Regions from separate parts of the Rhizobium sp. KDH_Rht_773_N genome, predicted to be linked through region 1. Evidence: predicted binding sites of a transcription regulator. Region 1 holds the regulator's gene; each other region holds the start of a gene.
The links. Region 1 encodes PhoB, which activates phosphate uptake and scavenging genes when phosphate is short. Its sites were predicted from a motif close to TGTCATNNANCTGTCAT; they were not measured.
Positions count from the first base shown of each region.

Region 1 (5,842 bases):
TTCAACCGCTCATGTGGATTCCTTCCTCCCTGGCAGTCCGGGAGCGGGTGCCGCAAGGCTGTGTTTCAGCCCCAGGCCGGCATGGAACGGTGGCCGCGGCGCTGTAGCGCGATTTTCTGATACAGATGCGGTATTCTCGTCGAGCAGCGCGACGCACACAGTCGCTCAGGGGTGCCAATGGAGATCGATCCAAAGCGCATGACAATCGGGTTCGTCGGGACGGGCACGATTACCGAGGCCGTCGTCACCGGTCTGGGGAAGACAGCGTTTTGCGACACACCGGTCATGCTGTCACCCCGTAACGCAGGCGTCGCCGCCCGCCTCGCGGCGGCAAACCGGAATGTGTCGATCGCTTTGGGCAACCAGGATGTTCTTGACCGATCCGATCTCGTATTCGTGGCGGTGAGGCCACAAATTGTCGAGGAGGTCGTCCGCTCGCTGCGATTTCGGCCGGGCCACCATGTCATCAGCTTTGTCGCGGTCACACCAATGGATCAGCTGCTGGCATGGATCGACCAGCCGGTTCGCCTAAGCCTGGCAATTCCCCTTCCGTTCGTCGCAGATCTTCAGGGCGCGACTGCAATCTACCCGCCCGACGAGGTTTCCCACGCCCTCTTTTCGGCGCTCGGAACAGCGATCCAGGTCGAAAACAAGGCGGAGTTCGAACTTCTCGCGGTGGCGAGCTGCCTGATGGCCACCTATTTCGGCATCCTGGACGCGACCTCGACCTGGCTGCAGAGCCAGGGGCTTTCGGGAACGGCTGGCGACGCCTACCTCCGCCAGTTGTTTTCCGGTCTCGCCCATACTGCCAGCGCAAAACCTGTCGCGCGTTTTGACGAACTCATCGGCGAGCATTCGACCAGGGGCGGATTGAATGAACAGGTGCTCGAAGACTTTCGCGCGTTTGGCGGCACTGCGGCCCTGCAAAGGGCGCTTGATCGAATTCTTGCGCGTGTCCGCCTGTAAGGCGCCGGGTCTCTCGACGTTTGCTTTCGGCGCCTGGTGTCGGCTTTCATAAGGAGTTCGGGGGGCCAGAACAAACAAACGGGCCGCCCGGCAAGCGAGCGACCCGTTCGTGACCTCCGATTGCTCGGATCAGGCTTCCATCGAATATCCCGCGCCGCGCACGGTGCGGATGACATCCTGCATGTTGGAGAAGTTCAGCGCCTTGCGCAGGCGGCCGACATGGACGTCGACGGTGCGTTCGTCCACGTAGATATCGTGGCCCCAGACGCCGTCGAGCAGCTGCGAGCGGGAGAAGACGCGGCCCGGCGACGACATCAAAAATTCCAGCAGGCGGAATTCGGTCGGTCCGAGGCGGACTTCGCGGCTCTTGCGGTGGACGCGGTGGGTTTCGCGATCGAGCTCGATATCGCCGCATTTCAGAACGGTGGAGAGAACCTCCGGGCGGGCGCGGCGCAGCATGGCCTTGACGCGGGCAACCAGTTCCGGCGTGGAGAAGGGCTTGACGACATAATCGTCCGCGCCGGTCGAAAGGCCGCGCACACGCTCGCTCTCTTCGCCGCGCGCCGTCAGCATGATGATCGGCAGGCGCTCGGTTTCCGGCCGCATGCGCAGCCGCCGGCAGAGCTCGATGCCGGAAACGCCCGGCAGCATCCAGTCCAGGATGAGCAGGTCGGGCGTGCGCTCCTGAAGCCGGATCTCGGCCTCGTCGCCACGGAGGATCGTATCCACCTCGAAACCTTCGGCCTCGAGGTTGTAGCGCAGCAGCACGCTCAGCGCTTCTTCATCTTCAACAACTGCAACTCTTGGGATCATGCGTGTCAGTCTCCTAATGCACGATCCTTAAACCGGGGGTGATTTAAGCAAGGGATCATGCAGAAAGTCGGAATTGGCTGCACCCTCGGGCGCCCCCGGGCGGGGGGCGCGTGCAATCGGCGGCCGGGATTACTCCGTGACGGCGCCGACGGTGTTGGAGCTGTCGTCCTTCGGACGCTCGCCCTCCGGCTGGGCACCGGTTGCCATATAGTAGATCGTCTCGGCGATGTTGGTCGCGTGGTCGCCGATGCGCTCGATGTTCTTGGCGCAGAAAAGAAGATGCGTGCAACTCGTGATGTTGCGCGGATCTTCCATCATGTAGGTCAGCAGTTCGCGGAACAGCGAGGTGTACATCGCGTCGATCTCGTCATCGCGCTCGCGGATGGACTTGGCCTTGTCGGCCGAACGCGTCGTGTAGACGTCGAGCACTTCCTTGAGCTGGACGAGCGCCAGTTCGGAGAGGTGTTCGAGGCCGCGGGCGAGCTTGCGCGGGACGCCGGTGCTCTGCACGGCGATGACGCGCTTGGCGGTGTTCTTGCCGAGATCGCCGACGCGCTCGAGATCGGCGGCGATCCGGATCGAACCGATGATCTCGCGCAGGTCGGAGGCCATCGGCTGGCGGCGGGCGATGGTGACGATCGCCTTGTCGTTGATTTCGCGCTCGGCGTGATCGAGGATCACGTCGTCGGAAATGACCTTCTGGGCGAGCGCCGTGTCACCGTTGACGAGCGCGCGGACGGCTTCGGCGCCCATCTGTTCGGCAAGGCCGCCCATCTCGGAAATGCGCCGGGACAGGAACTTCAGATCGTCGTCGTAGGCGGAAAAAATATGTGTCGATGCCATTGGGCTTTGTCCTCGAAAATCGGGAAGGCTTCACATCGCCAAAATCAGCCGAACCGGCCCATGATATAGTCCTGGGTGCGCGGGTCGTCCGGGTTGGTGAACATCTTGTCGGTATCGTTCTCCTCGACCAGGTTGCCGAGGTGGAACATGGCCGTGCGCTGTGATACGCGAGCGGCCTGCTGCATGGAATGCGTCACGATGACGATCGTGTAGTTTTCGCGCAGCTCGTGGATCAGCTCTTCAACCTTGGCTGTCGCGATCGGGTCGAGCGCCGAGCAGGGCTCGTCCATCAGGATGACTTCCGGGCTGACGGCGACGGCGCGCGCGATGCACAGGCGCTGCTGCTGGCCGCCGGACAGGCCGGTGCCGGATTCATGCACGCGGTCCTTGACCTCGTTCCAGAGGCCGGCGCGCTGCAGGCTCGATTCGACGATCTGGTCGAGATCGGCCTTGGACTTGGCAAGGCCGTGGATGCGCGGGCCGTAGGAGATGTTTTCGTAGATCGACTTCGGGAACGGGTTCGGCTTCTGGAACACCATGCCGACGCGGGCGCGCAGTTCGACGACATCGATATCCGGATCGTAGATATCGTCGCCGTCGAGCGAAATCTTGCCGGTGACGCGGCAACCGTCGATCGTGTCGTTCATGCGGTTCAGCGAACGCAGGAAGGTGGACTTGCCGCAGCCCGACGGGCCGATCAGCGCGGTCACGGTGTTTTCGCGGATGTTCAGATTGACGTCGAAAAGCGCGCGCTTCTCGCCGTAATAAACGGAGACATCCTGACCGATCATCTTATACGGGACGTTGCTCATTTTCTGGTCCAGCGCCTTCTCAACTGCGGCTTCCGTCAACATGTTCATGATCTCTACTCCGTTTACCAGCGGCGCTCAAAGCGACGACGCAAGAGGATAGCTCCGATGTTCATGACGATGAGGAACAGGAGCAGGACGATGATGGCACCCGAGGTTCTTTCCACGAAGGCGCGCTCGGCTTCGTTGGCCCACATGTAGACCTGAACCGGAAGTGCGGTGGAGGGATCGAGCGGCGTGGTCGGCGCCTGGGCGACGAAGGCGACCATGCCGATGAGCAAGAGCGGCGCGGTTTCGCCGAGTGCGTGGGCAAGGCCGATGATCGTGCCGGTCAGGATGCCGGGCATGGCAAGCGGCAGCACATGGTGGAACACCATCTGCATCTTCGAGGCGCCAAGGCCAAGGGCGGCGGAGCGGATCGAGGGCGGCACGGCGCGCAGTGCGGCACGCGTGGCGATGATGATCGTCGGCAGGGTCATCAACGTCAGCACCAGACCGCCGACCAGCGAGGCCGAACGCGGCAGGCCGGCGAAGTTGATGAAGACCGACAGGCCGAGCAGGCCGTAGACGATGGAGGGGACTGCGGCGAGGTTGTTGATATTGACCTCGATCAGGTCCGTCAGCCTGTTCTTCGGCGCGAATTCCTCGAGATAGATCGAGGCGGCCACACCGATCGGCAGCGCAAGGACGAGAACGATCAGCATCAGGTAGAGCGAGCCGATGAGGGCGACGCCGAGGCCTGCGGCTTCCGGGCGGCTGGAATTGCCGTTGACGAAGAGGCCGGTGTTGAACTCCTTCTGGAGCGCACCGCTCGCCTTCAGCTGGTTCATCCAGCCGACCTGCTTGTCGTTGACCTTGCGGTTCTTCTCCTCGACCGAAAGATCGATCTGGCCCTTGTTGGCGCTGTCGATATTGGCTTCGGCGAGAACCGTGACGTTGACGGTCTTGCCGATGATCGACGGGTCGGCGACCACCATGTCACGCAGCTGGATCGGCGCGCCCTTCGAGATCATGTTGGCCGCGTCGCGCACGTCGGGGCGGCTCGAAGGGTTGATGCCGAGCTGCTTGACGATCGCGTCGCGCAGCAGGACCGGATAGTTGGCGGCAATCAGCACCGAAGGGTCGCTCGCGCGCTTGTTGTCCGGGTCGATGGTCTTCTCGGCAAACTCGATCGGCAGGGTGATGGCCGTCTGCTGGAAGGCGGTATAGCCGTTGCTGATGACCGTCCACAGCAGGATGAAGAGAAAGACGAGGCCGAAGGCGATGGCGGCGATGCCATAGGCCTGGAAGCGGCGTTCTGCGGCATAGCGGCGCTTGATGCCGATGTCGCGGCGCGCGGGGGCCTTGGAAACGGTGACGCCGGCGACGGGAGAAACAATATTCGTCATTCGTACTGCTCCCGGTATTTGCGCACGATATAGAGTGCGTAGATGTTGAGGCAAAGCGTGATGCAGAACAGCGTGATGCCGAGCGCGAAGGCAACCAGCGTCTGCGGCGAGGTGAACTCAAGGTCGCCGGTCAGCTGGTTGACGATCTTGACGGTCACGGTCGTCATCGGCTCGAAGGGGTTGATCTGGATGCGGGCGGCGACACCGGCGGCCAGAACGACGATCATGGTTTCGCCGATGGCGCGCGAGGCGGTCATCAGCAGCGCGCCGACGATGCCCGGCAGGGCGGCCGGCAGCACCACCTTCTTGATGGTTTCCGAACGCGTGGCGCCGAGGCCGAGCGAGCCGTCGCGCAGGGCGCGCGGCACGGCGGTGATGATATCGTCCGACAGCGAGGACACGTAGGGGATCAGCATGATGCCCATGACGATGCCGGCCGTCAGAACGCTCTGCGCCTGGATGAAGTTGGTATAGCTGCCGGAGAGAAGGCCGCTGATCTGAGCCGAGAAATCGCGCAGGAAGGGTCCGACGGTGACAAGCGCGAAGAAGCCGTAGACGATCGTCGGGATGCCGGCCAGCACTTCCAGCAGCGGCTTGGCGAGCGAGCGCACTTTGGGAGAGGCGTATTCGGCCATGTAGATGGCGGCGAAAAGCCCGACCGGCACGGCGACCAGCATGGCGACGAGGCCGATATAGAGCGTGCCGAGCAGCAGCGGGATGAGGCCGAACTGGCCGAAGGAGGAACCGCCGGCGCCGGCAAAACGCGGATCCCAGACGGTGCCGAAGAAGAAGTCGGCGAAGGGAACGACCGCAAAGAAGCGGCCGGCTTCCGTCAGCATCGACAGCACGATGCCGATCGTCGTCAGGATGGCGATGGAGGAGGCGAGGAGCAGCGCCCACAGCATGACGCGCTCGACCCGGTTGCGGGCGCGGAAGCGCGGGGCGATGGAGCGCAGCGCGTAGAAGGCGCCGGCAACCGAAAGCAGCAGCACGATCGCCGTCATGAACAGGCGGCTCGTGGCG
Region 1 covers NZ_CM129525.1:1,305,552-1,311,393, forward strand. The annotation lists gene ACU8HS_RS06690 (pyrroline-5-carboxylate reductase) at 178-966, shown strand; gene phoB (phosphate regulon transcriptional regulator PhoB) at 1,096-1,779, opposite strand; gene phoU (phosphate signaling complex protein PhoU) at 1,909-2,622, opposite strand; gene pstB (phosphate ABC transporter ATP-binding protein PstB) at 2,667-3,482, opposite strand; gene pstA (phosphate ABC transporter permease PstA) at 3,497-4,819, opposite strand; gene pstC (phosphate ABC transporter permease subunit PstC) at 4,816-5,842, opposite strand, start outside.

Region 2 (5,842 bases), 1.7 Mb from region 1:
TCGGGCGCCATGATCTCCGGCCTTGCCACCCTTGCCGCCGGCATGACCGGCTGGGGCGGCCTCTGGGCGCTTGCCGCCCTGCTCTTTCTCTTCGTCTTCTGGTCGGGCCTGATCGTCGCCAATTCCATCGGCGGCGCGCTGCAGGATTTTCCCGCCCGCGCCGGCGCCGTCTCCGCCCTCGTCGGCGCGCTGCACTATGGCAGCGGCATCGCCGGCTCGGCAGCCGTCAGCGCGCTGGCCGACGGCACGCCGCGCCCGCTCGCGCTGGTCACGGCCCTTGCCGGCATCGGCAGCTTTGCAAGCCTCTCGCTCGTTGCCGCAAGGCGGCGGTCTTGACCGGGCGGGTTCATGAGCGGAAACTAGGAACCGGCAGCCCATCCATTAAAGGCATTCATGAATGAAGCGCGAGGAACTGGCCGATCTCCATGCCTTCCTGGCCGTGGCCGACGAGCAGAACTTCACCCGTGCCGCCGCCCGGCTCGGCACTTCGCAATCGGCGCTCAGCCACACGATCCGGCGCCTGGAAACCCGCCTCGGCGTGCGGCTGCTGACGCGCACGACCCGCAACGTCGCCCCGACCGAAGCCGGCGACCGGCTGATTGCGACGCTGCGGCCGGCGCTCGACAGTATCGGCGCCGAACTGGCCTCGCTCGGCGAATTGCGCGAGCGCCCCGCCGGGACCATCCGCATCACGACCGCCGAACATGCGGCCACCACCATCCTGTGGCCGGTCATGAAGAACCTGCTGCACGACTATCCCGATATCCATGTCGAACTCGGGCTCGATTCCAGCTTCACCGACATTGTCGCGGAACGTTTCGATGCCGGGGTGCGGCTCGGTGAAGCGCTCGCCAAGGACATGGTCGCCGTCAGGATCGGCCCCGACCTGAGAATGGCGATTGTCGGTTCGCCCGACTATTTCGCCCGCCATCCCGTGCCGAAAAGCCCGCAGGACCTTGCGGCCCACCAATGCATCAATCTCAGGCAGCTGAGCGGCGGCGGCTTCTACGCCTGGGAGCTGGAAAAGGACGGCCGCGAGCTGCGCGTGCGCGTGGACGGCCAGCTCGCCTTCAACAATACCGGCATGATCGTGCGCGCCGCCGTCGCCGGCTTCGGCCTCGGCTTCGTCATGGAGGACATGGCCGAGGCCGAACTCGAATCCGGCGCGCTCGTCCGCGTGATGGAGGACTGGTGCCCGTGGTTTTCCGGCTACCACCTCTATTACCCGAGCCGCCGCCAGCCCTCGGCCGCCTTCTCCATCCTCGTCGATGCGCTGCGCTATCGCGGCAGGCCGTAGGTCCCTACTGGAACAGGCCGGCAATCCCGTAGCAGGCGGCGGCGATGGCGGCGGCCGCCGGCATGGTGACGACCCAGGCGATGACGATATTGCCGGCGACACCCCAGCGCACGGCCGAAAGCCGCCGCGCGGCGCCGACGCCGATGATCGCGCCGGTGATCGTGTGGGTCGTCGATACCGGAATGCCGAGCCATGTCGCCGCAAAGAGCGTCAGCGCCCCGCCGGTCTCGGCGCAGAAGCCCTGCATCGGGTTCAGCCGGGTGATCTTCGAGCCCATCGTGTGAACGATGCGCCAGCCGCCGAAGAGCGTGCCGAGCGCCATTGCCGACTGGCAGGAAATGACGACCCAGAGCGGCACATGGAAGCTCGGGCCGAGCTGCCCCTGGCTGAAGAGAAGAACGGCGATGATGCCCATGGTCTTCTGCGCATCGTTGCCGCCATGGCCGAGCGAATAGAGCGAGGCCGAGACGAACTGCATGACGCGGAAGGTGCTGTCGACCGCAAAGGGCGTCTGGCGCACGAACATCCAGGAGACGACGAGCACGAAGAACAGCGCCAGCAGGAAGCCGATCGCCGGCGACAGGACGATCGCGCCGACCGTCTTCAGCAGGCCGCTCCAGACGATGGAACTGACGCCGACCTTCGCCAGCCCCGCCCCGACCAGCCCGCCGACCAGCGCATGCGACGACGACGAGGGAATGCCGAACAGCCAGGTGACGATGTTCCAGACGATCGCCCCCATGAGCGCCGCGAAAATGACCTGCGGCGAGACGATCGCCGGATCGATGATGCCGGTGCCGAGCGTTTCGGCCACATGCAGGCCAAAGAACAGGAAGGCGATGAAATTGAAGAACGCCGCCCAGGCGACGGCATATTGCGGCCGCAGCACCCGCGTCGAAACGATCGTCGCAATCGAATTCGCCGCGTCGTGCAGCCCGTTGAGGAAATCGAAGAACAGCGCCACGCCGATCAGCCCGATCAGCAGCGGAAGGGAGAGAGTGGCTTCCATCAGACGTTCTCGATGACGACGCCGCTGATTTCGTTCGCCACATCCTCGAACCGGTCGACGATCTTCTCCAGGTTGCTGTAGAGTTCGCTGCCGATCATATAGGCCATGGCATTGCCGCTGGCGCCATGCCGGCGATAGAGGTCCTTCAGCCCCTCGTCATGCAGCTCGTCGGACCGGCCTTCGACCCGCGTGATCTCCTCGGCGATCGCCGAGAGCCGGGAGGCATTGGCGCCCAGCTTGTCGAGCAGCCCGATCGCCTGCTGCATGAGGCCCGCGGCCTTGACGATCTCGCCCCCCATTTCCTGCATCAGCGGATCGAAACGCGACTGCTCGAACAGGCGGATGATCTTGACCGTCTTGTGCATCATGTCGATCGCATCGTCCATGGACTGGATCAGATCCTTGATGTCGCCGCGGTCGAAGGGGGTGATGAAGCTGCGGCGGATCGCCTGCAGCACTTCGCGGGTAATCTGGTCGGCCTCCTCCTCCAGCGCCACGATACGGTCGCAATTCTCCTCGACCGCCTCGCCCTTCAGAAGTTTCTCCATCGCCTCGGCCGCCGTCACCACGGTTTTCGCATGCCTGCAGAACATCTCGTAGAAGCGGTCTTCCCGCGGCATCATCTTGCGAAACACGCTCATCATTCCGGGCGATCCTTCCCTTGCGGACGACGGTCATCAAAGACTGTCATAAATGTGTCATAAATCGTCGCAGGGAATTGATCCAAAATGTAAAAATTGGCAATGCTCGGCGTCATGAAATCCAGCAAAAAAGGCACAAAATCCGACGCTGGGCCGGCAAGGCCCCTGTTGAAACAGCTTGCGGAGCGACCGCAGCAGCTTTTTTCCGGCGCCTTTCGCCAGCAATACGGCGCGCTCTGCTTCCGCTACAGGAACGGCGGGCCAAGGACCGATCATTCGGAGATCGAAATCCTCGTCGTCACCACCCGCGACAGCGGCCGCTGGATCATTCCCAAGGGCTGGCCGATGAAAAAGAAGAAGCCGCACGAGGCCGCCGCCATCGAGGCCTGGGAGGAAGGCGGCGTGCGCGGGGCGGTGAGCAAACAGCCGGTCGGCCGCTACACCTATCTGAAGGAGCTGGACAATGGCGACGTCGCGCCCTGCATCGTCGATATTTTCCAGATCGAGGTCGAGCATACGCAGGACCGGTTCCGCGAAACCGGCCAGCGCCGGCTCGATTGGGTAAGCCCCGACGAGGCGGCCCGGCGCGTGCGCGAACTCGAACTGAAATCCCTGCTCGTCGATTTCCGCCCGCGGCAGGGCAAGCAGGCGCGCAAAAGCAAGGCCTGAGCCGCAGCCCTTGCTGCTGCCTCATTTACATCGGCGTTTACGGTAACGTACTTCTCCCGGATGAAGGCTTGTGAAAGGCTCCTCCCCGCAAAGCCGCGCGAGGGGGAAGAGCCATGAGAGGGTCCAAGCCTGCATCCGCCACAATGCCTGCCGGCATTGCCCGCCACGCCGCCATCGCCACGCTGGCGCTCGCGCTCGCCGCGCCGGCCGGGGCGCAGACGGCCATGCCCGTTACCGTCGACAATTTCGCCCGCGCCGAATCCGACCTCTATTTCGGCAGCGCGGTGAAGGATTCCGGCGGCAAGACCGGCAGCTTCCATCATCACCGCGAGCCTGTTGACATCGATCAGCAGCCGGTCATCCGGACCAATCGCGATACGCTCTACTCCTCCGCCGTCATCGACCTCGATGCCGGACCGGTCACCGTCACCCTGCCCGATGCCGGCAAGCGTTTCCGCTCGATGCAGGTCATCAACGAAGACCATTACGTCGTCGGCGACGTCAAATATGATGCGGGCAGTTATACCTACGACCGGGCGGCGGCAGGCACGCGCTACATCTTCGTTGCGATCCGCACCCTCGTCGATCCCGGCAATCCCGAAGATCTCAGGCAGGTTCACAGCCTTCAGGACGCCATGACGATCAGCCCGGCAGACGCCGGAAAATTCGAAGCGCCGGACTGGGACCAGGCGAGCCAGAAGGAGATCCGTGACGCGCTGATCGTGCTGGGCGCGACCATTCCCGATTTCCGGGGCGCCTTCGGCACCAGGGACGCGGTCGATCCGATCCGCCACCTGATCGGCACCGCGGTCGGCTGGGGCGGCAATCCCGAGAAGGACGCAATCTACCTGAACGAGACGCCGCCGAAGAACGACGGCGAGACGGTCTACCGGCTCACGGTCAAGGATGTCCCCGTCGACGGCTTCTGGTCGGTCAGCGTTTATAATGCTCAGGGTTATTACGAGAAGAACAAGCTCGACGCCTATACGCTGAACAACATCACCGCCGCCAGGGAGGCCGACGGCACGGTCAAGGTGCAGTTCGGCGGCTGCGACGGCAAGATCGCCAATTGCCTGCCCATCGTGGAGGGCTGGAACTATACCGTGCGCCTCTACCGCCCGCGCCAGCCGATCCTGGATGGAAGCTGGACGTTCCCGAAGCCGCAGCCGGTCGCGCAGTAGGCTGTGGGGCGCGCTGCCGCCCCGTCAGTTGCGCAGCCTGTAGCCCGTCTTGAAGATCCAGCCGAGCGTGGTCAGGCAGATCAGCAGGAACAGCGCGATCATGCCCAGGCTGACCAGCGGGTTCACATCCGCAATCCCGTAAAAACTCCAGCGGAAGCCGCTGACGAGGTAGAGAACCGGGTTGAAATGGCTGACCGCCTGCCAGAAGGGCGGCAGCATGTTGATGGAATAGAAGCTGCCGCCGAGGAAGGTGAGCGGCGGCACCACCAGCATGGGGATGAGGTTCAGCTGCTCGAAATTCGTCGCCCAGATGCCGATCATGAAGCCGAACAGGCTGAAGCTGACGGCGGTCAGAAGGAAGAACAGCACCATCATGAACGGGTGCTCGATGCGCACGTCCACGAAGAGGTTGGCGGTGATGAGGATCATCGTGCCGATGATAAGGCCCTTGGTGGCGGCCGCCCCCACATAGCCGATCAGGATCTCCGTCATGGCGACGGGCGCCGACAGGATCTCGTAGATCGTGCCGGTGAATTTCGGAAAATAGATGCCGAAGGAGCCGTTGCCGATGCACTGGCCGAGCAGCGTCAGCATGATGAGGCCGGGCGTGATGAAGGCGCCGTAGGAAACGCCCTCCACCTGCTGGATGCGCGTGCCGATGGCCGCCCCGAAGACGATGAAATAGAGCGAGGTGGAAATGACGGGCGAAATGACGCTCTGCAGCAGCGTGCGCCGCGTGCGGGCCATCTCGAAGAAATAGATCGACTTGATCGCCTCGAAATTCATTTTGCCGCTCCCACCAGCGATACGAATATGTCTTCGAGCGAGCTCTGGCGCGTCGAAAGATCCCGGAAATTGATGTTGTTTTCGCCAAGCCGCGTCAGCAGCGAGGCCACGCTTTCGTGCTCGTTGCGCGTGTCGAATTCGTAGACGAGCCGGTTGCCCTCGGCCTCGATCGACAGGCCGTTGCCGGCAAAACAGTCGGGCAGGCTCTCCAGCGGATCGTTGAGTTCGAGGATCAGCTGCTTGCGGCCGAGCTTGGCCA
Region 2 covers NZ_CM129525.1:4,009,601-4,015,442, reverse strand. The annotation lists gene ACU8HS_RS19930 (multidrug effflux MFS transporter) at 1-336, shown strand, start outside; gene ACU8HS_RS19925 (LysR family transcriptional regulator) at 398-1,297, shown strand; gene ACU8HS_RS19920 (inorganic phosphate transporter) at 1,302-2,306, opposite strand; gene ACU8HS_RS19915 (DUF47 domain-containing protein) at 2,306-2,950, opposite strand; gene ACU8HS_RS19910 (NUDIX hydrolase) at 3,062-3,616, shown strand; gene ACU8HS_RS19905 (DUF1254 domain-containing protein) at 3,730-4,797, shown strand; gene ACU8HS_RS19900 (ABC transporter permease) at 4,822-5,583, opposite strand; gene ACU8HS_RS19895 (ABC transporter ATP-binding protein) at 5,580-5,842, opposite strand, start outside.
Region 2: the regulator PhoB is predicted to act here: its motif matches at 2,992-3,008, upstream of ACU8HS_RS19915 (DUF47 domain-containing protein).

Region 3 (5,842 bases), 1.6 Mb from region 1:
GGCTGGTTCAACCAGGCTCTCATCCTTTTCGGCATCCTGGATTCGCCGGTCAAACTGACCAACAACTATTGGGGCGTCTTCGCCTCGCTGCTGATAACAGGCTTTCCTTTCGCCTTCCTGCTGACCTTGTCCTATATCACCGGCATCGATCCCGCGATCGAACAGGCCGCCGCAACGCTTGGCGCCAATGCGCGGCAGCGCTTCACGCGCGTCTTCCTGCCGCTTCTGGTACCCGGCCTTGCCGTGACGTTCTGCCTGTCTTTCGTCCAGGCCTTCGCGGTGTTTCCGTCCGCCGTCCTGCTCGGCGCGCCGGCGGGGCCGACGCGCGTCATTTCGATCGCCGCCTATCAGGCCGCCTTCGAGCAATATGACCATTCCTACGGCACGGCGATCGCCCTTATCATGGGCATGGTCGAGCTTATCGTCGTCGTCGCCGTTCTCGGCGCACGTTCGCTCTTCTACCGCGGCCCGGCCGGCGGCACGAAAGGTTGAGCCATGATCCGTGACCAGGGCCTGACCTCGAAGATCTGGCGCATCGCCGTCTGGGCGCTTGCCACGCTCTTTGTCCTCAATCTGCTGGCGATCATCGCAGTCGTCATTCTCAACTCCTTTGCGACACGCTGGCTCGGCACCTGGCTGCCGCGCGGCTGGACCGACCGCTGGTATTTCAGCGCCTGGAGCGAGTTCCAGCTCTCCAGCGTCTTGATCGTCACCTTCGAGATGGTGTTCGTCGTCGTCATCATCTCGGGCATTCTCGGCGTGCTGACCGCTTACGCGCTGGCGCGACGCGATTTCCCCGGCAAGCGCGCCATCATCCTGCTCTTCCTGCTGCCGCTGTTGATCCCGCCGCTCACCTACGGCATTCCGCTGGCGACCGTGCTTTACCAGCTTGGACTCGGCGGCACCTTCTGGGGCGTGGTGCTGATCAACCTCGTGCCGTCCTTTCCGTTCGTCGTGCTGGTCATGATCCCCTTCATCGAGCAGATCGATCCGCGCATAGAGGCCGCCGCCCGTGTCTTCGGCGCCGGGACCACAAGTCTTTTCATCCGTATTCTGCTGCCGCTTCTGTTGCCCGGCATGCTGGCGGCACTTCTGCTGGTGCTCGTACGCACGCTCGCCATGTTCGAGCTGACCTTCCTGATTGCCGGGCCGCAGACGCAGACGCTCGTCGTCTCGCTCTACTATGCGGTCTTTGCTTCAGGCGTGCGTGCCGGCCAGTCGATCGATGCGATGGCGGTGGTCTATATGGTGACGACGCTCTTCTGGCTCGTCATCGCACTGCAATTCGTCAATCCGACGCAGATCGTCGCCCGCGCCAAGCAGCAATCGGCGCATTGAAGCGTCGCACGCAAAACGGCGACACGGCTTCGCGATAGGCTGCTGCCGGCTTCCGGCAGCAGCCTTTTCGATCAATAGACTTCGGGAACGTACATTTCCGGCGGAACCGGGGCGCGATGATAATCATCATGGCGCACGCGCTCCGGCAACACGATCGCCTCCTTCGGCACATCCTCATAGGGGATCTGCGCCAAGAGATGGGCGATGCAGTTGAGGCGCGCCCGCTTCTTGTCCACGGCCTGGACCACCCACCACGGGGCTTCGGGAATATGCGTGCGGTCGAGCATCTCTTCCTTGGCCTTGGTATATTCCTCCCAATGGACGCAGCTCTGCAGGTCCATCGGTGAAAGCTTCCACTGCTTCAGCGGATCGTGAATACGCATGTTGAAGCGGAATTCCTGTTCCTCGTCCGTGATCGAGAACCAGTACTTGATGAGAATGATGCCGGAACGAACCAGCATGCGCTCGAATTCCGGCACGGAACGGAAGAATTCTTCCAGTTCATCCTTCGTGCAGAAGCCCATGACGCGCTCGACGCCGGCGCGGTTATACCAGCTGCGGTCGAAGAGCACCATTTCGCCGGCTGTCGGCAGATGCGGCGTATAGCGCTGGAAATACCACTGGTTCCGCTCGCGCTCGGTCGGCGCCGGAAGGGCCACGACGCGGCAGACGCGCGGATTGAGGCGCTGCGTCACGCGCTTGATCGCACCGCCCTTGCCGGCGGAATCGCGGCCTTCGAAAAGCACGACGACCTTGAGCTTCTTGTACTGGACCCAGTCCTGAAGACGGACCAATTCGTGCTGCAGGCGGAAAAGTTCACGGAAATAGAGCTTGCGGTCGAGTGTCTGCTCCGCCTCGCCGGGCATGCCCTCGGCAACCAGCTCGTCGAGCCGGTCCTCCTCCATCTGCATTTCCAGCTCCTCGTCGAAGCTATCGGCGATTTCATTCTTGATGCGGTCGAGCTGAGTGTTTTCGATCATGGCACGCTCCCTGTTCTATTCACTCGATAAAGCACGTTCTCGCCATAGCTATATGACAGAGTTGCGACGACGGAAGATTTGCCTTGGCAAAACGCAAGGACCGCAGGCGCAAAATACCGTTCAGCCGGAGCGTCCAACCGTGCTTGCGCCAAGCCCTGTTGGCAGGACCGACCGGCGTCGCAGCTTGTGCCATGTCAAGTTTTATGTATACATTGATGTTGCTGAGCAATTTCCGCGGCATCAGCTTTTTCCTCTGGAGGAGAGAGGGAAAATGCCCAGGTCGCGGGCGTATCTCTGGGAGAGAGATATGATGCGCAACAAAGGGAGGAGTATACATGGTTTCGTTTTCAAGAAGACTATTCATAGCCGGCGCGGCACTTGCCACGCTTGCCGGCACGCCTGCATTTGCACAGGAAACGGTCAAGATCGGCGTGATCCTGCCGATGACGGGCCCTTTTGCCTCGACCGGGCGCCAGGTCGAGGCCGGCGCGCGCGCATACATGGCAATCAACGGCGACACGGTTGCGGGCAAGAAGATCGAACTCGTCCTGCGTGACGATGCCGGGACCGCCGACCAGACCCGCCGCATCGCCCAGGAACTCGTGGTCAATGACGGCGTCAAGATGCTCGTCGGCTTCGGCCTGACGCCGCTTGCCATGGGTGTCGCGCCGGTTCTCAACCAGGCAAAGGTCCCGGCGATCATCACCTCGGCCACCACGTCTGCCATCATGAAGCAGTCGCCCTATTTCGTGCGCACCTCGATGGCAGGCCCGCAGTCTGCCGTTCCGGTCGCCACCTGGGCCGTCCAGAACAACCTGAAGCGTGTCGTCACGCTGGTGACCGATTACGGTCCCGGCATCGACATCGAGAAGGGCTTCACCGACCAGTTCAAGAAGGAAGGCGGCACGGTTGTCGAGGCGCTGCGCGTTCCCCTGCAGAACCCGGATTTCGCACCCTTCCTGCAGCGTGTGCGTGACGCCAAGCCCGACGCCCTCTTCGTTTTCGTGCCCTCGGGTGTCGGCGCCATCTTCATGAAACAGTTCGTCGACCGGGGCCTGGCGGATGCCGGCATCAAACTGATCGCCACCGGCGACGTGACCGATGACGATCTGCTGAACGGCATGGGACCGGCCGCCAAGGGCGTCATTACCGGCCACTTCTATTCGAGCGACCACGACAGCCCGGAAAACCAGGCTTTCGTCGCCGAAGTCCGCAAGGCCAACAACAACATGCGACCGAACTTCATGTCGGTCGGCGGTTATGACGCCATGCATGTCGCCTATGCCGCCCTCGAAAAGACCGGTGGCGATACGGACGGCACCAAGCTCGTCGACGCCATGAAGGGCATGGAGTTCGTCAGCCCGCGCGGCCCGATCACCATCGATCCCGAAACCCGCGACATCGTGCAGGATATCTACATGCGCGAGGTCAAGGAGAAGAACGGCGAGCTCTACAATGTCGAGTTCGCCACGTACCCGAAGATCCACGATCCGAATACGGCTGCCAAGTAAGCCTTTGGAACAGGCGGCGGAAGCAATTCCGCCGTCTGGACGCAGTGAGGTCTCATGCTGACAATCCTGTTCGACGGCATCGCCTATGGCATGCTTCTCTTTGTTCTCGCCTGCGGATTGTCTGTCACGCTGGGCCTGATGAATTTCGTCAATCTGGCGCACGGCGCCTTCGCCATGGCCGGCGGCTACATCACCGTCATCATGATGAACCGCTACGGCATGTCCTTCTACTGGTGCCTGCCGGCCGCCTTCGTCGTCACCGCCCTCGTCGGCGCCCTGTTGGAACGGCTGCTCTATCGCCGCCTCTATTCGGCCTCGCATCTCGACCAGGTGCTGTTTTCGATCGGCCTCGTCTTCATGTCGATTTCGGCAATCGATTATTTCATGGGCGGCCAGCAGCAGCTCATCAACCTGCCGCCCGAGCTCAGCGGCCGCTTCGGCTTTCTGGGCATCGATATCGGCCGCTACCGCCTCTTCATCATCGTTATCTGCGCCGTGCTGACGGTCGCGCTGCAGCTGGCGCTCACCCGTACCCGCTTCGGCAGCCAGTTGCGCGCCGCCGTCGATGACGGCCGCGTCGCCCGCGGCATGGGCATCAACGTCTCCGTCATTTTCGCGCTGACCTTCGCGCTCGGTTCGGGCCTCGCCGGCCTTGGCGGCGCGCTCGGCACCGAACTGCTCGGCCTCGACCCGAACTTTCCGCTGAAATACCTGATCTATTTCATGATCGTCGTCACCGTCGGCGGCACCTCGTCGATAACGGGTCCCTTCATTGCCGCACTGCTGCTTGGGATTGCCGATGTCGCCGGCAAATATTACGTGCCGCAGCTTGGCGCCTTCATCATCTATGCCGTCATGATCCTCGTACTGATCCTGCGGCCCCATGGCCTCTTCTCCCGGGAGGGCAGCCGATGAACGGCGAACGCAACAATGCCTCCGACGAGGCCATGGGGCTCCTGAAGCGTGCCGGCCGGTGGCATGTCTGGGAATTTCTGCTCTGGCTGGTCGCCATCGCCGCGATCTTTGTCCTGCCGTCGCAGATGCTGATCCTGACGGAGATCGCCATCCTGGCGCTCTTTGCCGTCTCGCTCGATCTCATCCTCGGTTATGGCGGCATCGTCTCGCTCGGCCACACGGCCTTCTTCGGCCTCGGAGCCTATGCGGCGGGCCTTTTTGCGGTCCATGTCTCGGGCGAGCCGGTCATCGGCCTGCTGGCGGCCGCTCTCGTCAGCGGCCTCTTCGGCTTCCTGACGAGTTTCCTCGTCTTGCGCGGCTCCGATCTCACGCGCCTGATGACCACCTTCGGCGTCGCCATGCTGCTTGCCGAACTCGTCAATCAGGCAGCCTGGCTGACGGGCGGCGCCGACGGGCTGAGCGGCGTGATGCTGAACCCGATCCTCGGTTATTTCGAATTCGATCTCTGGGGCCGCACCGGCTACGTCTATTGCCTGATCGTGCTGATCGCTCTCACCTACATCGCCCGACGCATCGTCCATTCTCCCTTCGGCCTGTCGCTGAAGGCGATCAAGCGCAATCAGCGCCGCGCCTCCATGCTCGGCATCTCGCCCACACGCCGCATCGTCGCGATCTACACGATCTCCGCCGCCTATGCCGGTATTGCGGGCGCGCTTCTGACGCAGACGACGAGCTTCGTTTCGCCCGATGTGCTTGCCTTCCACCGTTCGGCGGAGGTGCTGCTGGTGCTGGTCATCGGCGGCGTCGGTTATCTTTATGGCGGCGTCTTCGGCGCGGTCGTCTTCTCCATCCTGCGCAACTGGCTTTCGGTCATCACGCCGCAATACTGGATGTTCTGGATCGGCCTCGTGCTCATCATCATCGTTCTGGTCGGCCGCGAACGCCTGCCAAGCTGGCGGAGGCTGTTGCCGGGTTCGGCGCGCAAGCGTGAGACCCGCATGCAGCAAGCCGTGGCTGAGGAAAGCAAATGACGCTCGCGCTGGAAACCCGCCATCTCGTCAAACGCTTCGGCGGTTTCGTCGCCACCAACGACGTCTC
Region 3 covers NZ_CM129525.1:2,858,629-2,864,470, reverse strand. The annotation lists gene ACU8HS_RS14125 (ABC transporter permease) at 1-492, shown strand, start outside; gene ACU8HS_RS14120 (ABC transporter permease) at 496-1,338, shown strand; gene ppk2 (polyphosphate kinase 2) at 1,410-2,318, opposite strand; gene ACU8HS_RS14110 (ABC transporter substrate-binding protein) at 2,654-3,829, shown strand; gene ACU8HS_RS14105 (branched-chain amino acid ABC transporter permease) at 3,884-4,744, shown strand; gene ACU8HS_RS14100 (branched-chain amino acid ABC transporter permease) at 4,741-5,775, shown strand; gene ACU8HS_RS14095 (ABC transporter ATP-binding protein) at 5,772-5,842, shown strand, end outside.
Region 3: the regulator PhoB is predicted to act here: its motif matches at 2,371-2,387, upstream of ppk2 (polyphosphate kinase 2).

Region 4 (5,842 bases), 1.8 Mb from region 1:
CCATTTCAAGGATGGCGGAGCGCAGGAAACGCTGCTTTTCGCCGTCGGGCAGACCTCGCTCGGGGCAATCGTCATCGCCTCCAGCCTGAAAGGCATAGCCGCCATCCTCATCGGCGACGACCCGGAGGCGCTGCTGCGCGACCTGCAGGATCGTTTTCCGAAAGCCACCCTAGTCGGCGGCGATGCCGATTACGAGCGCACGGTCGCCCAGGTCGTCGGCCTGGTCGAAGCGCCGAACCTTTCGAACGATCTGCCGCTCGACATTCGCGGAACCGTCTTCCAGAGGCGCGTATGGCAGGCGCTGCAATCGGTGCCTGCCGGCAGCACGGTCTCCTACGACGAGATCGCAAGGCGGGTCGGACACCCGCGGGCGGTCAATGCGGTCGCCAGCGCCTGCGCCTCCAATCCCCTGGCGGTCGCCATTCCCTGCCACCGCGTCGTCAAGAGCGACGGCACGTTCTTCGGCTACACCTGGGGGCTGGAACGAAAACGGGTGCTGCTGGAGCGCGAATGCGCCGCCGCGCAGGCGACGAAAGCTTCCACATAGGCTGCGCCGCCGGGCGCCCCCGACCTGCCGACCGTGTCTGCGGCCGGTCGCCACAAATTGCCGACGGCGCCAGGCGCCGGCGACGAAACGTCATGACCCATCCTTTACGAAAGGCAAACATATGGCCCGCCTGAACTGGTATGAAATCGCGCCTGATGGCGCAAAGGCATTGCTTGGCGTGCATCACTACGTAACGAGGAACACGGGCCTGCCCGAAGAACTGATCCACCTCGTCTTCCTCCGGGTATCCCAGATCAACGGCTGCGCCCATTGCATCGACACCCACGGCCGCGACCTGCGCAAGACCATGTCGGTCGACAGGATCGCCCTGGTGCCGGTATGGGACGAAGTCCCGCATCTGTTCTCCGACCGGGAGCGCGCCGCCCTTGCCTGGGCCGAGGAAGTGACGCGGCTCAGCGAAACGCACGCCTCCGATGCGGCCTATGCGGCGGCGGCCGCCGCCTTCGGCCCGAAGGACCTCGTCGATCTGACGATCGCCATAGCGGCGATGAACGCCTTCAACCGCCTCGGCGCCCCTTTCCGCCTTCCCGTGGCCGCCAGGGCGGCTTGATCCGGCTCGCACCACGGCGAGGCGACGATGCCGCCTCGCCATTGGCGCGTCAGGCGAACGCCGGCTCGCCCGTGGGCGCGGCGCGGTAGGCTTCGCGGCCGCCGACCCAGGTGCGGCGCACGGCGGGTGCGGAACCTTCGGGCCATTCGACCAGCACGAGATCGGCCCGCTTGCCGGGCTCGATCGCGCCGCGGTCGAAAAGGCCGCTGGCGCGGGCCGGGTTGGCGGAGACGAGCGGCCAGAGCGCGTGCAGCGGCGCCACGCCGTCGGCCTTCAGCCTTGCGAGGCCGAGCAGCATGGCGGGGTAATAATAATCCGAGGCGAGAATGTCGCAGAGGCCTTCGCGGATCATGTCGGCCGCGCCGATCGAGGCGAGATGGCTGCCGCCGCGCGTGGCGTTGGGCGCGCCGAAGACGATGAAATCGCCGGCGTCGCGGGCGGCCCGCGCCACGCGCCGGTTCATCGGGAATTCCGAGATGCGCGCGCCGCGGGCGCGGAAGAAATCGCGCGTTTCGATCTGGCTGTCGTCATGCGAGAGCATCGGCGCGCCGGCAGCCTTTCCAAGCGCCGCCACCTGCTCGATCGCATCGGGCACGTCCGGGCGGCGCGCCCACATGTCGCGCACCAGCGCCACCATGTCGGCCACCGGGATCTTTGCCCGCTTGGCGCGCTCGGCCATCTTCTCGGCGAAGGCCGGCGTTTCCGGATCGACCGTCGGGAAGGCCGGGTCGAGATCGAAGGGCCGCTCCTGCAGCGGCGTCGAGGGATGCAGCATCACCATCGAGGTGTGGTCGTTGAAGGCGACGGACGGCAGGCGCGGGCCGGCCAGCGCCTCGCGGATGAGATCGATCGCCTCGAAGCAGAAGGTCTCCCAGCGCAGCTGCACGCGGTTGTCCACCGTCAGCCGCGGCGCCAGCGCATCGAGCGCGCGCACGATCGCATAGCCGGTTTCGACCGAGCGCAGCCCCGGCTCCCAGCTCAGCGTCAGCGCGTGATAGGCGGTCGCAATACCGTTGGCGGCAAGCTGGCGGTCGGTCTCCAGCAGGGCCGCGGCCACCGGCAGCATGGTGCCGGGGCGCGGCATGACCTGCCGCTCGAAAGCGTCGCCGTGAATATCCACGAAAGCGGGGCCGAGCAGATGGCCGCGTCCGTCGACGACGTCTGCCCCGTCGCGCGCGACGTCGATGCCGCTGATCCGGCCGTCCTCGATGCGCACGGAGGCAATTTCCAGGCGCTCGCCGAACACCACGCTGGCGCCCTCGATGATCACTGCCGGATTGTTCTGCATGGGTCTCGTTCCCGAAAAGGAGTGGCGCGGCGGCGGAATCGGCCGCGGGAGCCGCTTCTAACCAGCCCGCATGACAGATTTGCGACCGTCCTGCCGTTTCGGCCGCATTTGCCCTCGGCCCGGCGGCAGCGGGAGACGGGCGGCGCAATCCGCTTTACGGACACGCCCGCCGGTGGCAGGCTTGGACCGGGCGAGCGGCGGGGAAGACATGGCAAGGCAGGCGGACAGGACGGGGCAGCCACGGCGCAGGCGCGGCAAGGGCGCACCCCTGCCCGCGCTGCTGCAGGGCCGCGACCGCGACGTGGAACTGATCGCCAGCCTGATCGCCCGGATCGATCACGGCGGCTCGACGCTCGTCATCAGCGGCGAACCGGGCATCGGAAAATCCGCACTTCTCGACGAGGCACGGCGCCGGGCCAGGGGGCGCGACCTGACGGTGCTGAGCATGACCGGCGTCCTGGCCGAGGTGCACCTGCCCTTCGCCGCGCTGGAACAGGCGCTGCGCCCGCTGATGCAGGAGGCGGCCAATCTGGTGCCCCGCCAGCGCTCGGCCCTGCTTTCGGCCTTCGGCCTGCATGAGGGCGCGGCCGCGCCCGACATATTCCTGGTGGCGCTCGCGGCCCTCTCGCTGCTGACGGAAAGTGCCGCGCAAAAGCCGATCCTCCTCATTGCCGACGACGCCCAGTGGCTGGACGAGGCGACCTACGAAGTGCTGGCCTTCATCTCGCGCCGGCTCACCTCCGACCCCGTGCTGCTCTTCGTCGGCATGCGCGACGGCTTCGAGCGCCTGTTCGACGACGCGGCCAACCTGCGGCTCCGGCTCTCCGGCCTCGGCGAAGCCGATGCCGGCCGCCTGCTGGATACCCATGCGCCCGGCCTTTCGGCCGAGCTGCGCGGCCGCTTCCTGAAGGAGGCCGCCGGCAATCCGCTTGCCCTCATGGAACTGCCGCGCGACAGGCGGGCGGCCGACATCCGCGATACGACATGGCTGCCGCTGACCGACCGGCTGGAGCGCGCCTTCTCCGCCCGCCTTGCCGATCTTCCCGCCGCAACGCGCATGCTGCTTTTCGTGGCCGCCGAAAACGACACGACCTCGCTGCACGAGATCCTGCGCGCCGGCCGGGCGCTGATCGGTGCCGCCGCCGATGTCGGCGCACTGGCACCCGCCGTTGCCGCCAGGCTGATCGACGTGGACGAAAGCGAGCTGCGCTTCCGCCACCCGCTGGTGCGCTCGGCCATGCATCAGGCGGCGGACCTGGCGACGCGCCAGCGCATCCATGCCGCCCTTGCCGTGATCGTCGAGGCCGAACTCGACCGGCATCTGTGGCATCGCGCGGCGGCGACGATCGGGCCGGACGAAGAACTGGCCGGCGAATATGACGCGATGGCCGGCCGCGCGCTGCGCAAGGGCGCCGTCGCCATGGCGATCGAGGTGCTCGAAAAGGCGGCGGCGCTCAGCGGCACGCCGAAGGCGAGGAGCGACCGTTTCCTGCGCGCCGCCGAGCTTGCCGCCGATCTCGGCCAGCCGGACCTTCTGGAGCGCCTGCTGCGCCAGGCCGATATCGGCGAGCCCGATCCCGTCGCTTCGGCGCGCATCGGCTGGTGCCGCGAGATGGGCCAGCCGCCGATGGTCAGCGACCCCGCCAGGATCCCGAGCCTTGTCGGCCTTGCCGCCACGGCGAGCGCCGCCGGCGCGACCGACCTGGCAGGCAACCTGCTCTGGCGCGCGGCCCAGCGCTGCTGGTGGAGCAATGCCGACGCGGCGGTGCGCAACAGCGTCCTGACGGCGGCCGGCAGCCTCGCCCTGCCCGAGACCGATCCCTGCCTGATCGCCATATCCGCCTATGTCGAGCCGCTGCGGCTCGGCGGCGAAACGGCCGCCCGGCTGCGCCAGCTTGCCGGCACCGGCGGCGGCAATCCGGTCGCCGCCCGCATTCTCGGCAGCACGGCCAATGTCGTCGGCGCCTTCGATCTCGGCGTCAGCTTCCTTGCCCGTTCGGCCGCCGCCCTGCGCGACCAGGGCCGGCTCGGCGATCTCGCCCGCGTGCTCTTTGCCCAGGCCTGGGCGGAAATGGAGGTGGGCGACTGGACGGGCGCGATGCGGGAGGCCGAAGAATCCGTCCGCTTCGCCGAGGATACGGGCGGCACGCTGTGGGTGGCCGCCGCCACGATCGTCAAGGCGCGGCTTTCCGGCATGATGGGCAATCTCGACCAGTCGCAGGCCTATGCCGCGCAGGCCGAGCGGCTGGTCGTTTCCGTCGGCGCGAGCTTCCTTCTCGCCATGCTGCAGACGGCGCGCGGCATCGCCGCCATCGGCGCCGGCCGCCACTGGGAAGCCTACGAGCACCTGCGCCGGCTTTTTGCGCCGGCCGACCCCGCCTTCAATACCGGCATCCAGTTCTTCGGCCTTGCCGATTTCGTCGAGGCCGCCGTCATTTCCGGCCATGCCGAAGAGGCGCAGGCGGTGATCGGGCAGATGGCCGATATTGCCGGCCCCGCGCCGGTGCCTTGGGTCGCGACCATGCTGTGCTACGGCAGGGCGCTGCTGGCCGCCCCCGCCGATGCCGAGCGCTTCTACCGCGAGGGCCTTGGCCCGCCGGCGCGCAGATGGCCCTTCCTGCGCGGGCGCATCCTGCTTGCCTACGGCGCCTGGCTGCGCCGCCAGCGCCGGCCCGCCGACGCGCGCGCGCCGCTGCGCGAGGCGCGCGACATTTTCGACGCGCTGAGCGCCCTGCCCTGGAGCGAGCGCGCCCGCGAGGAGCTGCGCGCTTCCGGCGAGACGAGCCGCCGGCGGACCGAATATGTCTGGGAGAGCCTGACGCCGCAGGAGCTGCATATCGCAGAGCTTGCCGCCGAAGGGCTCTCCAACAAGGAAATCGGCGCAAGGCTCTACCTCTCGCACCGCACGGTCGGCTACCACCTGCACCGCATCTTCGCCAAGACCGGCGTCACCTCCCGCGCCGCCCTGCGCCCCATCCTGGCGGACGCCGCGACACCCGAAGGGTAATAGATCAACCTGTCATCCGACTGGTCATTTGACAGAAGCGGCGGCACCGCGCCCGGCGCTACCAATGGGGCTGCGTGCAACCTTCCCGGAGAAAACGACCGTGAAACTCTTGCCCCTACTCGCAACCCTCAGCCTCGGAGCAACCCTCATGATTCAGCCCGCCCAGGCAGCCCCCGACGCCGCCACCGACCCGCGCATAGACCCCCAGGTCCGCGCCTTCCTGAACGAGATCAACAAGGACCCGAGCCCGTTCTGGGAGCTGCCGCAGCCCAAGCCCCAGGAGATCCTGACCGGGCTTCAGAACATGACGCCGGTCGATACGTCCGGCGTCACCACGACCGAGCAGACCATCACCCAGGACGGCCAGAGCGTGAAGCTCTACATCATGAAGCCCGAGCATGTGACCGGCAAACCCGGCGTGCTGCTCTT
Region 4 covers NZ_CM129525.1:3,927,390-3,933,231, reverse strand. The annotation lists gene ada (bifunctional DNA-binding transcriptional regulator/O6-methylguanine-DNA methyltransferase Ada) at 1-547, shown strand, start outside; gene ACU8HS_RS19530 (carboxymuconolactone decarboxylase family protein) at 669-1,118, shown strand; gene ACU8HS_RS19525 (alpha-D-ribose 1-methylphosphonate 5-triphosphate diphosphatase) at 1,168-2,406, opposite strand; gene ACU8HS_RS19520 (ATP-binding protein) at 2,615-5,413, shown strand; gene ACU8HS_RS19515 (alpha/beta hydrolase) at 5,562-5,842, shown strand, end outside.
Region 4: the regulator PhoB is predicted to act here: its motif matches at 2,477-2,493, upstream of ACU8HS_RS19525 (alpha-D-ribose 1-methylphosphonate 5-triphosphate diphosphatase).